Regions from separate parts of the Peribacillus sp. SRI_006 genome, predicted to be linked through region 2. Evidence: predicted binding sites of a transcription regulator. Region 2 holds the regulator's gene; each other region holds the start of a gene.

Region 1 (4,252 bases), on a different contig from region 2:
TGAAAAAAGTATTGATGCTGCTATCCAATGGATTCGAAGCGGTTGAAGCAAGTGTGTTTACAGATGTATTGGGGTGGAATAAATTAGAGGGCGATGGCACCACTGACCTGGTTACGGTGGGACTTCACGAACGATTGAAATGCACCTGGAATTTCATCGTGCAGCCCGAACTGACCCTCGATCAAGTGAACCTTGATGACTACGATGCTCTGGCCATTCCAGGAGGCTTTGAAGAAGCCGGTTTCTATGAGGATGCCTATGATCAGAGGTTTCTTGATGTGATCAAGCATTTTCATAATAAGAACAAAATCATCGCAACCATTTGTGTAGGTTCCCTCCCACTAGGAAAAAGCGGGATATTGAATGGAAGAAAAGCCACAACATACAACCACCCAACCAGTAAGAGACAGGGGCAGCTAAAAGATTTTGGGGCGATTGTCGTGAACGAACCGATTGTCGTCACGGACAATATCATTACATCCTACAATCCATCCACAGCATTCGATGTTGCCTTTACGCTCTTGGAAATGCTCACTTCCAAAGATAATTGTGAACATGTGAAGGAATTGATGGGTTTCCATTAAGAATATCTTCGAAACCTACACGATTGGGGGGTGATTTCCGCTCAAGAAACCTGCTTATCCGCGGGCGGTCGGGGAGTCGCACTTTGTTACAAAATACAGATGGAAATCATACTTGGAGTCGAAGGTAATACTTTAGGTCAGTTGATTCAGGAACCTTATTTAAATACTTTTTCTGAACTCTTTCTCCTACAGTCTTTTTAGAAGGATGAAAACTTGAAACATGGAAGATATCAAAGCAATTATGAAGTACAACGGACCGAGAAAGCAGCGGCAAAAAGAGGTACGGAATGGTCTAATTCCAAACCATGATTTTAAAAGAAACCTTTGGTTATGTTTTTTACAATTTTATATGGATGAAACCCTTAAAAGATTGAAGAAAATTGCGACACTCCTGCCGAATAACTGGCTAGCCGAGACCCCGCAGCCGCTTGCGGTGAGGAGGCTTGGCAGACAGTGGAGGAAAGGGAGCGGATTTCTGAAATCAACTGGATCCTTTTTTTACACAAAAAAAACTGCAGGCAAACTCGTTTTGTTTTTCGAGTTGATCTGCAGTCTGGGGTTCCGAGTGAATTCGGAACCTGTTTCACGTTATTTCCAATAAGCCAATGAACGGGTTTTCATGGATGCACGGAACTGTTTTGTTGATTCCGGCAAGGCTTTATTCGTTGCATAATCGATGATGACACCATACCGGCGAATGACATCGAGACTACCCAGCTCGCCATTGGCGAATTTATCTTCCACGCTTTGTATGTTTTCCTCGAGCCTGTTGTTCCTGCTATTTAAGTATGCTTACACAACAATATTATTTATCAGGTGTTTCCGATGTGCCTTCCTCGCTGTTTTTGAGGTAAACTTCAGAAATTCCATTCATACCTTCCATTAGTTGCGTTTTAGTATATTCCATACTGCCAACCAGTTTATGAAGCTTCTTATCATTATTCTCTTCTGTAAGTTTAGATTCTGGATCCGTCACATTTTTTCACCTCCATCATTTAGGATGGCAAATCAAGATGGAAATATGTACGACAGGCGTCGATGGCAGACACCCTCTTACAGTACACTTTAGGTAAAAACAGGTAACTTTCATTAATATCTGTACTTCAAATAAGCAGGAAAAGATGATTTTATGAATCTTTTTTAAAAAATCAGCTGTTTTCAAGCCACTAAAGGGATATACTATAGTTTAGCTTTTATTACATTTTTGTTAGTATTTTTTCTCGTCTCACATTGTGTAATATTTTACAAGTTTTTCTAATTACATCAACAAAATGCTTATTGCAAAGGAGAATTGGATATGTCAGAAACGATTACCCAATCACAAACTGAACAACTTAATGCCCGCCAAAAACAATTAGATGTACTGGACCAATTATTAAAGCCTGAGGTTCAGGAATCATTGAACACTTTAGTCGAGCAGTTACCAAAACTAACTGAGTTAGTGAATATTTTAACAAAGTCTTATGATTTCGCTCAATCGGTTGCGACTGATGATGTGTTGAAAAATGATACGGTCAGCGCCATTTCGGAGATCGCGACACCTGTGGTCCATTCAGTGAAAGGGCTTGCTGCTAATGCCATCGAGGCTAAGGATCGTGCAGAAGCGAATAATGATGTAATCGGTCTTTTTGGTTTGTTAAGGATGATGAAAGATCCGGAAGCACAAAAGCTTTTCCGTTTCGCCCAAGCATTTCTTGAAGTCTCTGCAGAACGTAAAAACCAAAAATAATTTGATAACTTTCAATCAGTAAGGACGGGGGATTAACTATGTCAAAACAAATCGTCATCTTAGGTGCAGGTTACGCAGGATTACTATCTGCCTTATCCGTACGTGAATATTACAAAAAGGATGAAGTGCAGGTCACAGTGGTGAACCAATTTCCAACGCACCAAATCATCACCGAATTGCACCGTCTTGCAGGCGGATCCATTTCTGAACAAGCCGTTTCCATTCCTTTGGAAAAGCTTTTCAAAGGAAAAGATATCGACCTTGTCATTTCCAAAGTGGAGTCATTCTCGGTCGATAATAAAGAAGTGAAACTTGCCAATGGTTCCACATTATCTTATGATGCCCTGGTTGTTGCTTTGGGAAGCCAAACAGGATTCTTCGGCATTCCGGGACTTGAGGAAAACAGCATGGTCTTGAAATCCGTAAATGATGCAAACAAGATTTACAAACATATCGAAGATCGCATTCGCGAATATTCTCAAACGAATAATGAAGCGGACGCAACCATCGTGATCGGCGGCGGCGGATTGACGGGCGTTGAGTTAATCGGTGAAATCGTGGATCATTTCCCTAAAATCGCCAAAAAGTTCGGAGTGGACTTCAAGGACTTGAAAATCAAGCTTGTGGAAGCTGGTCCAAAAATCCTTCCAGTACTGCCTGATCACTTAATCGAACGTGCCATGACAAGCTTGGAAGCACGCGGCGTTGAATTCCTGACAGGTCTGCCTGTAACGGGTGTTAAAGGAAATCAAATCGAATTGAAAGACGGACAAACGATAACGGCCAATACGCTTGTTTGGACAGGCGGAGTTGCGGCTCTTCCTATCGTAGGCGAATCAGGCCTTGAAGTAGATCGCGGCAAAGCAACCGTCAATGAGTATTTGCAATCCAAATCCCATAAAGACGTATTCGTTGTCGGCGACAGTGCCGTTGCGTTCCCTCCAGAAGGCGGCCGTCCATATGCTCCTACTGCACAAAATGCTTGGCAAATGGGTGAGCTCGTTGGATACAACCTATATGCAGCATTTGAAGGCAAGAAACTTGAAGAATTCTCACCTGTAAACTCAGGTACACTTGCGAGCCTTGGCCGTAAGGATGCAGTGGCAACCGTTGGGGCCAATAACACGTCCCTTAAAGGCCTTCCGGCTACATTGATGAAAGAAGCAAGTAATGTTCGCTACCTATCACACATCAAAGCCCTATTCAGCCTGGCTTATTAATTCTAATTGACGTGACATGTTCACGGTACATGCCCTTTATTCCCGTTTGGGAGTAAGGGCATTTTTCATATCAAAAAAGGCGGGCACCCGCTGAAGGGGTCCCGCCATATTTCACTCTACATTACTATGTTTGGAATAAGTAAGCTCGTGGCTGATGGACTCGGTTAATGAATAGTCCAAGCATACTGCATCACATAAAACATGTACACATTGATCAAACAAAGAACTTAAAGGCTGGACGCTTTTCGTTTCATGTTCCAAGCGATTTTTCGTTGCTGCCGGTATCACCAAGACCTCATGAGAGACATTCGCCAATTCCGATTGGTCATTCGTCGTGATCGAAAACACCTTGCATCCCACTTCCCTGCCTTTTGCTGCAACTGATATCACACTTTTGGTCGAGCCGCTCCCGCTAATGGCTATGATCAGATCGCCTTTCGAAATAGAAGGGGTAATCGTTTCCCCGACTGCATAGACGTTTACGCCAAGGTGCATCAATCTCATCGCAAAGGCTTTGGCCATGAAGCCCGATCTGCCTTCACCAACGATGAAGATCCTGGTGTCGGTCCGTAAATTTTTTAGGAGCACATCCGTTACCCCTCCGTCCATTTTGTGAAATACACCGTTCATTTCTTCTAAAATAACCCCAATTTCCTTCTTCAAACTTCCTTCACACCTTTCTTTCCATTCACCGTTTCCTTAAATAGACGGGCAGCTTC
Region 2 (4,252 bases):
TAGAGCAAGCCGGGCCTTTTCGCCCCCGCTTAGTGTGGAAACGGTTTTCAAAACATCATCCCCGCTAAATAGGAAATTACCGAGTACGGTGCGAATGTCCTTTTCCGGTTTAAGGGGATAGTCGTCCCATAATTCATTGAGTACGCGTTTATTGGAAACAAGGTTAGCCTGTTCTTGATCGTAGTAGCTGACTTCTACGTTCGTTCCAAAACGGAAATCTCCAGAAAGGGCAGGCAGCTTGGAAATGATCGTTTTCAAAAAAGTTGATTTTCCAACTCCATTTGGGCCGACAAGAGCTATGCTCTCTCCTTTTGTCATCCGGGAATTAATATTCTTTGATACCGTTTCCCCTTCGTATCCGATAGCCAGGTCCTGGAGGTGGAGTACTTCATTTCCGCTTTGCCTTTCAATCTGGAAAGAAAAATTCGCGGATTTTTCATCACCTTGCGGCTTGTCCAGTACATCCATCTTTTCGAGCTGTTTACGTCTGCTTTGTGCTCTTTTCGTTGTGGAAGCCCTTGTGATATTACGTTGGACAAAATCGCGAAGCTTTTCGATTTCCCCTTGCTGTTTCTCGAACAGTTTCATGTCCCGCTCATAATCCTCCGCTTTTCCCTCTAGGTAAGAACTATAATTACCATGGTATTTTTTCATGTTATTCCGGGAAATCTCATATACCAGGTTTACTACTTTATCTAAAAAATAGCGGTCATGGGAAACAATGAGGACAGCTCCCTGGTAGCCTTGTAAATATTGTTCAAGCCAAGAGAGGGTTTCGATATCCAAATGGTTCGTCGGCTCATCCAGAATCAATATATCCGGTTTCCTTAAAAGCAGCTTACCTAAGGCAAGCCTTGTTTTTTGCCCGCCGCTTAATGTGGAAATTGGGGTAGAATAGTCAAAGTCGGCAAACTGAAGACCATGCAATACGGAACGGATATCCGCTTCATATTGATAACCTCCCTTCTCTTTGAATGCCACCATCAAAGTGTCGTATTCATTCAGCACTTTTTGGTAAACCGTTTCGTTTTCAAAGATGTCAGGTCTGGCCATATCAGCCTCAAGGCGACGCAGTTCCTTTTCCTGCTCTATAAGATCAGTGAATACAGTAAGCATTTCATCCCAAATGGTCAATGCGGATTCCAATCCAGTATCCTGGGCCATATAGCCGATGGTGACGCCTTTTGGTTTGATTATTTCACCGCCATCATGGGAAAGCTGCCCGGCAATGATTTTTAGCAGAGTGGATTTGCCGGCGCCATTTCGGCCGACAAGGGCAATTCGATCTTTATTTTGAACTTCGAGCTTCATATTTGATAAAATAAGTTCAGCTCCATAATATTTCGATAGTTGATTGATTTGTAATAAAATCATAGATTTCACCTCAATTGATTACTGTTAGTTTAACGTATTTTAGTTATTATCGGCAACAGCTTGGTTCCAAGCTGAAAGAAAAGCTATTACATAAAGTGGAATAATAGTGTATGATTTAGGAGGGGTTACTTAAATGGGAGACTTAACGCATTTTAATGAACAGGGCAGGGCCAAAATGGTCGATGTGAGTGCTAAGCCTGAAACAACCCGGACGGCAGTGGCTCAGTCGAGCATTTTATTGAATGATGAAATATATGAATTGGTCACGAACCATAAAATGAAAAAAGGTGATGTACTGGCTGTTGCACAAGTTGCAGGAATCATGGCCAGCAAAAATACATCCAATATAATTCCGATGTGCCATCCCATTGCTCTGCAAGGGGTCAATATAGCCTTTGATTGGGAAAAAGAAGAACAAGGATATAGGCTTAGGATTGAAACGGAAGCTAAGACAAAAGGGAGTACAGGTGTGGAAATGGAAGCGTTAACAGCTGCATCCGTGACTGCCTTGACTGTTTATGACATGTGTAAGGCCATTGATAAGGGAATGGTGATCGGGCCTACATTCTTAGTGGAGAAAACAGGCGGAGTGTCTAGTAGCGATTATAAAAGGCAAGTAAAACGAACAGATAGAGATTAAGTTGAAAAGCATGTGTGAAGGCGGGGAAGAACAATGAACCATGACCCAAAGATACCGCAGGCAACAGCCAAAAGGTTGCCATTGTATTATCGATTTTTAAAGAACTTACATTCCTCAGGCAAACAAAGAGTTTCCTCGGCTGAGCTAAGTGAAGCCGTAAAAGTGGATTCTGCTACCATTCGCCGTGATTTTTCCTACTTTGGCGCGCTTGGGAAAAAAGGCTACGGCTACAATGTCAATTATTTATTATCCTTCTTCAGAAAAACACTTGATCAAGATGAATTGACCAAAGTCGCTTTAATCGGAGTGGGAAATTTAGGAACCGCTTTTTTAAATTACAATTTCATGAAAAATAATAATACAAAAATTGAAATGGCTTTCGAAGTATCTGAAGAAAAGGTCGGCAAGCGAATAGCTGATGTGCCCATCTACCATATGGATCAAATCGATACACTATTGCAAGAAAATAATATTACTGCAGCGATATTGACAGTGCCTGCACAGGTAGCCCAGACGATAACCGATCGTCTAGTCAAAGCTGACATAAAAGGAATATTGAATTTCACACCTGCACGGCTGACCGTGCCTCCATCCATAAGGGTCCACCACATTGACCTGGCCGTGGAACTCCAGTCGCTCATCTACTTCCTGAAGCATTATCCGGTAGTGGAAGAAGCCGCATTGGAGGAATGAAAAAACGCTGCATTTATGCAGCGTTTTTTTATTTTTTCTTATTTTTTTGTGCGGCTTTAATCTTAAAGTGCAGCATGATCATGCGTAATCCCGATCCAAAATCAAGAGTCGCAATAAGGACAAGTATGTAGGCAAAGAGTCCCCATCCAGAAGAATTGACGGTTTGAATTGCGATAGCGGTAAAAAGAGCCCCTAAGCCTGCATAAATGATGCCCATGAATAATGGTGATTGACGTTTCATAATAAACCTCCGATGAAGGCCTGTGCAGTATCTAGCATCTTCTCAATATCCTCCCGATATACCACTTGAAGGATGATAACAAGCGTGTTCATCGCAATATGAGCGCTCATGGAAACGAGAATGCGGCCTGTTTTCGCATAAAGGAAAGCAAAAGTGAAGCCCATTGCCGTATATAAAAGAAGATGTTCAAATTCACCATGCGCCAAGCCGAAAATAACTGAGCTGATTAAAGCTGAAATAAAGAAGTTAAAGCGTTTATGAAGTGATCCGAAAATAATTTTACGGAAAATTAATTCTTCCAATATAGGTCCAATTACTGAAGTGACGAAAATGACCATGGGGACTTTGTAAATGAGTGAAATGAGTTGCTGCGTATTTTCAGATTCAGACTCCACCCCAAGCATTTGTTCAATGCTTCCGGCAATGCTTTGCGCAAAAAGAGCCATGAACACTCCTGCAATTGCCCATAATATGGACATGGATACGGAAGTTTGGTTTCTCGTGTCCAGCTTTTCCCTCATATCCTTTCTCATTAAAAAAAGAATCAGGAATAAAGCAGCGAGAAAACTGAAAACTATCCAGTATGCTGCAGATTTCACTTCGAGTTCATCAGCCGGCATTCCGGTATAAGACCCGATCAGCATGAAAATGGGTACCCCGACAATACTGGATAATTGCATGGCAATATAAGTGATGATGACGAACCAATATTCTTTTTTCAAAAATGAAAACTCCTTTTATAGTCACCCATCCGCTTGGAACGCTACTGACATGGGGACAATCTATAAACGCATACTACAAAATGGTATCAAAAATTGGGGCAGAACACCACTTAAAGGTACCCCTAACATGACATTTCAATGACTAAGTTTAGGAAATCATTATGCTAAAGTAGTATACCCGTAATTTATCAGAAATTAATAAAAAATTTTCAATAAGATACTTGCAAAAAAGGCTCGGTTTATTTAATATTATAAATGTGTTAGCACTCGATGATGATGAGTGCTAATAATCATGAAACAAATTATCAAGAGAATATGAGGAGGTTGTTTCACTTGTTAAAACCATTAGGTGATCGCGTTATTATTGAACTAGTTCAAACTGAAGAAAAAACTGCAAGCGGTATTGTTCTTCCTGATACTGCTAAAGAAAAGCCACAAGAAGGTAAGGTAGTAGCAGTTGGTACTGGCCGTGTCCTTGAAAATGGCGAACGTGTTGCTTTAGAGGTTGCCCAAGGCGATCTAATTATCTTCTCAAAATATGCAGGTACTGAAGTTAAATACGAAGACACTGAATACTTAATT
Region 3 (4,252 bases), on a different contig from region 2:
GTCTATCTCCTCCATTAAATCTTTTTAGGTTCCACTTATAAGACAAAATAGAGGTTTGATTTGTGACATTCAAAAAAAGACCCCTCAATCTATATCAGGAATATGATTTAATTTATCAGGATTGGTAACAATGAAGATTTTGCGGATATTTTTTTGTTTTGGATCTAATTCAAAGCAGATGACTTTGGTAGGCTTTCCTTCTTTCATTTGCAAAATTCCCTCCTGGCCATTGACCATCACCGGAAGAAGTTCTCCTATGAAGCCTCCTTTAGCGGAAATGCCTTTAAGAAAGGCGGATACGCGCTGTCTGGTTACAATTGGGTTTAATGCAGAAAGCACTTTTCCTCCGCCGTCAGTAACAAGGACAACATCTTCTGTAAGAAGGTCCAAAAACTCCTCAAAGTTTCCTGTCGCAGATGCTTTTATGAATTTTTTTGCCAAAAGATCGACATGTTTCGTATCCTCCGGATGGACTGGCCTATCATTCTGTAATTTCCGCTTCGCCCGGCTGTAGATCTTTCTACAGTTCACTTCATTCTTTTCCAGCATCTCGGCGATATCTTCATAGCTGTAAGTGAATGCTTCCCTAAGCACGAAAACCGCTCTTTCAACAGGTGAAAGCTGTTCCAGCAAAACGAGGAAGGCATATGCAACCGTTTCATCCGTTACGACCTTATCTAGAGGCTGATCTGTTTCGTTTACCCGAGGTTCTGGCAGCCAAGGACCTGTGTAAACCTCTCTTCTCTTACGGGCTGACTTTAAAAAATTCAGACAGCGATTTGTCGTCATTTTCGCAAGATATGCTTTCATGTCCTTAATTTCGTCGGTATCAAGCTTAAGCTGCAGGAATAAATCATGAACGATATCTTCTGCATCGGTAACCGATCCGAGCATCCGGTATGCGATGGAAAAAAGAAAAGGTCGATATGTCTTATATAATGTATCCAAATCCACTTGATTCACCTATTTTCTATCAAATTCGTTTTTCGAAAACCTATCACTAATTATTCTCTAACCCAATCATTTATCCTTCTTCACCTAAATAGACCAGACTATCCTATCATACAAAAAAGAGCAGCAAAAGAGCTGCTCTTGGACTGTAGACAAACTAGCTCCCTACCGTTCAACAGGATTCCTTATTGGACAAATATATTACCACTCTCTGTTAAAATGGTGTACCCAATTTCGGATACTCATTGATCAAGTTGCTTCATACCATACGATATCATCAAACATTTTTACAACCCGCGGTATGAAGCCTTCTTCATAATCTTCCGGGTATTGAACGATCGAATAGTAAACACGGTCGCCATGTTGAAAAACGGACACTGTACCCAATATGGAGTAATTACTGCCATTCTGACTAATGTCAAATTCGACCTCAGACCAATCAAATCGGTTAGGCGAATTATCAGATCGCTGTTTTATCTCAAAGCCGTTGCTTATCACAACTTCCCTCGCAAACCTTGCCTGTTCTTCTATTGTCGCATTCGCACCCTCACTTTTGGAAAAAATCTGAACTTTGGCATCCTCATTTCTCTTGCCTGCAAAATTCGCAAAAACAATCATTGCATCTCCTTCACCAGAACTAGCCTCTTCAACGCCCATGTCATCCACGATGTAGGTTGAGAATCCCAATGCCTGACTATGATGAAGCGTGAATTGGAATGGTTCTTCCATACCTTCCAATATAATTGTATCCGTTTTCGTATTTGGCAGACCTTTTGTCGGGTCTTCAACCGATTCACCTGGAGGATCTTCATCTTGCCCGTCGATTTGCTTAGGATTATCATTTGGCTTTTCTGAAATTGGCGGAGATTCCTTATTTCCCTCCTGGACTCCTTTACAAGCACTAAGCCCTGTTACCAAAAAAACGGCTGCCAAAATCAACAATATCTTTTTCATTGGAACCCTCTTTTCTTGTGTTTTAACAAATTATTATACGGTCCCATATGGAAAAAAGTTACACTATTCTTCATCGAAATATCAGACTTTATCGACTAAAAAAGATCGATACTCCACTCGTTCCGAAAAAGAAAATATGAGATGATTCACTTTGATGCGTCTATATCTTTATTTAACTAAACTATTCAATCGATAGTTTGAGTAGGAGTGCTTGAATGTATGATAATGTAAAGAATCGCACGTTCAAAAGGCCGCCAATTGGCGGCCTTCACTTCCCTTGCCTTATATGTACGTTTTGGTTAAGATCCAATGCTATGTTCTACTGCAGTATCCCAATTAGGAAAATAATACAATGCATTCTTCATTAACTCCGGATCTGACTTCTTTACCTCTTTCTTTCGAGGTAGCTTCCCTTCTTTTTCTACTAAGTCGGAAATTTGATTCACGACTTCTTCAACACTCATATTCACTTCCATCTCTGTTCCCTCCTTCTTGTTCCTATTTATATTTTTTCCCAATTGATGAAAAGTAATACAATTTTTCTTAAACTAAACTACCAGTTTAGTTTAAGATGGTTACTTGAATGTATGATAATTGAAAGGATCCTACAAACAAAAAGCCAACGAAATCGTCGGCTTTTTGTCTAAATAATTCCCAAAATACTTTCTAGAAGTAACATGATTAATATACGACAAGCATAAGGAGCCGAAGCAATAATAAATATGCCATACCATGCTATATCGCTGTCCCAGTTTCGCCATGTTTTTTATGTTTTACTTTTTATGAATAGTTTCGCAGCCTATTCAGCAATCCTCTATCATTCTATGCAAAGCGATTTGCTGCTCACCCTTCATATCAGCTCAGGAGCTGTTTCTGGATTTTGCTTGAATCGGTCTTCATGATGAGCTTCAATCGTGTGCAGAAAGCTTTTTATGGAGTTTGTCATATAAGCATCTTTACGGTGAATGAAGACTGTCGAGATATTGCGGTATTCTTCCGGAATTGGATGCACGTGGACTTTTTCATTGGCTGTTAGGTGATTTACCGCCGATTGTGGTACGAGGGTAATGCCAAGGCCGAGTGTTACGCTGGTTAAGATCGTTTCCAATACATTGAACTCCATGATTCTTTTGGGCATCACCTCTTCTTCCCTCAGCCATTGTTCCAATTTGGAGCGATAGCCACACCCCTGACTGAATACTAAAAATGGTTCTGTTATGATTTCTTCAAGGTTAAATGTTTCATTTCTTGTAACTAATACAAGTTTTTCTGTACAGACATCGTATGGCTGAATGAGCGGATGTTTGATCGGTCCTGTAACAAAAGCGCCATCCAGCCTGTGTTCAATGACATCTTTGATTAAGTCTTCCGTTAACCCCGCCTTTATGGATAAATCGACATTTGGATACTGTTTATGATAGGAGGCTAGAATCTTGGGAAGATCGCTGACCGTTTCAACTGTACCTATGTTCAATATCCCTGTAGGTGTTTCACTATCCAGGAATACTTGCTTGAGTTCTTCTACATCAAGCAAAATTTTGTTTACATACTCCAGCATCTTTCTGGACTCCGCAGTTAGTGACATGCCACGTTTATGCCTATTGAATAAAGGCGTCCGTAACTCCTGCTCTAAATGCTTAATCCTCGCCGTTACATTGGATTGGACGTAATTCAACTCAACAGCCGCCTTACTTACGCTGCCATATTTAGCGACGCACTGGAATATTTGCAAATCCCTCATTTCCATAAAAGTGCCCCCCTTTCTCAACTATCATTAATAATGATGATTATATTCATTTTAAGTCATTTTACATGATAATGACTTTATCATAAGGTGTGTATAGGAATTAAATCAATCATTATTTTTGAGGGGAAGCTTTTATGAAAAAAAATCAAGTTTTAATCGGTGCACTTTTATGTTTGACTGCCAGCATTTCTTGGGGAGCGATGTTTCCAGTTGCAGAAAGGGCCTTAATGTATATTGATCCTTTTTATTTCGCTTTTTTGCGATATTTAGCTGTTAGCGTCATTTTAGGGATATTGCTTTTAATGAAAGAGGGTAAGAAGTCTTTTAGCCTGGAAGGGCAAGGAAAGAAGTTATTGTTTTTTGGGACGATGGCGTTCACTGTCTACAACTTTCTCATTTTCGCAGGTCAAGACTTACTGGGGCATAACGGGGTGATTGTTGCTTCCATCATGGAATCATTAATGCCCATGATTTCAATTTTAATTCTGTGGGTTTTCAAAAGTGCCAGACCCATGAAGTATACAATCGCCAGCATGTTCCTTGCCTTGATAGGGGCCATTCTTGTCATTACCAATGGCAGCTTATCATTCGTATTTTTAT

What was found. The regulator Rex, encoded in region 2, represses fermentation and respiration genes when NADH is low (regulators of the CRP and FNR family bind a similar motif). The targets are predictions, from matches to a motif close to TTGTGAAATATTTCACAA.
Region 1: a site for Rex is predicted at 1,815-1,832, ahead of AC2YHV_RS18665 (DUF1641 domain-containing protein). Genes of this name have one in related genera too.
Region 3: a site for Rex is predicted at 2,040-2,057, ahead of AC2YHV_RS18370 (LptM family lipoprotein). Genes of this name have one in related genera too.

The regions. Positions count from the first base shown of each region.
Region 1 covers NZ_JBYCZT010000012.1:164,268-168,519, forward strand. The annotation lists gene AC2YHV_RS18645 (DJ-1/PfpI family protein) at 1-584, shown strand, start outside; gene AC2YHV_RS18650 (hypothetical protein) at 805-1,185, shown strand; gene AC2YHV_RS18655 (hypothetical protein) at 1,173-1,328, opposite strand; gene AC2YHV_RS18660 (hypothetical protein) at 1,390-1,560, opposite strand; gene AC2YHV_RS18665 (DUF1641 domain-containing protein) at 1,882-2,313, shown strand; gene AC2YHV_RS18670 (NAD(P)/FAD-dependent oxidoreductase) at 2,352-3,533, shown strand; gene hxlB (6-phospho-3-hexuloisomerase) at 3,645-4,196, opposite strand; gene hxlA (3-hexulose-6-phosphate synthase) at 4,193-4,252, opposite strand, start outside.
Region 2 covers NZ_JBYCZT010000021.1:4,017-8,268, forward strand. The annotation lists gene AC2YHV_RS24330 (ABC transporter ATP-binding protein) at 1-1,374, opposite strand, end outside; gene moaC (cyclic pyranopterin monophosphate synthase MoaC) at 1,508-2,014, shown strand; gene AC2YHV_RS24340 (redox-sensing transcriptional repressor Rex) at 2,048-2,707, shown strand; gene AC2YHV_RS24345 (YdiK family protein) at 2,736-2,948, opposite strand; gene AC2YHV_RS24350 (CPBP family intramembrane glutamic endopeptidase) at 2,945-3,670, opposite strand; gene groES (co-chaperone GroES) at 4,004-4,252, shown strand, end outside.
Region 3 covers NZ_JBYCZT010000012.1:100,428-104,679, forward strand. The annotation lists gene AC2YHV_RS18365 (RNA polymerase sigma-70 factor) at 85-954, opposite strand; gene AC2YHV_RS18370 (LptM family lipoprotein) at 1,201-1,905, opposite strand; gene AC2YHV_RS18375 (hypothetical protein) at 2,205-2,381, opposite strand; gene AC2YHV_RS18380 (LysR family transcriptional regulator) at 2,756-3,652, opposite strand; gene AC2YHV_RS18385 (DMT family transporter) at 3,787-4,252, shown strand, end outside.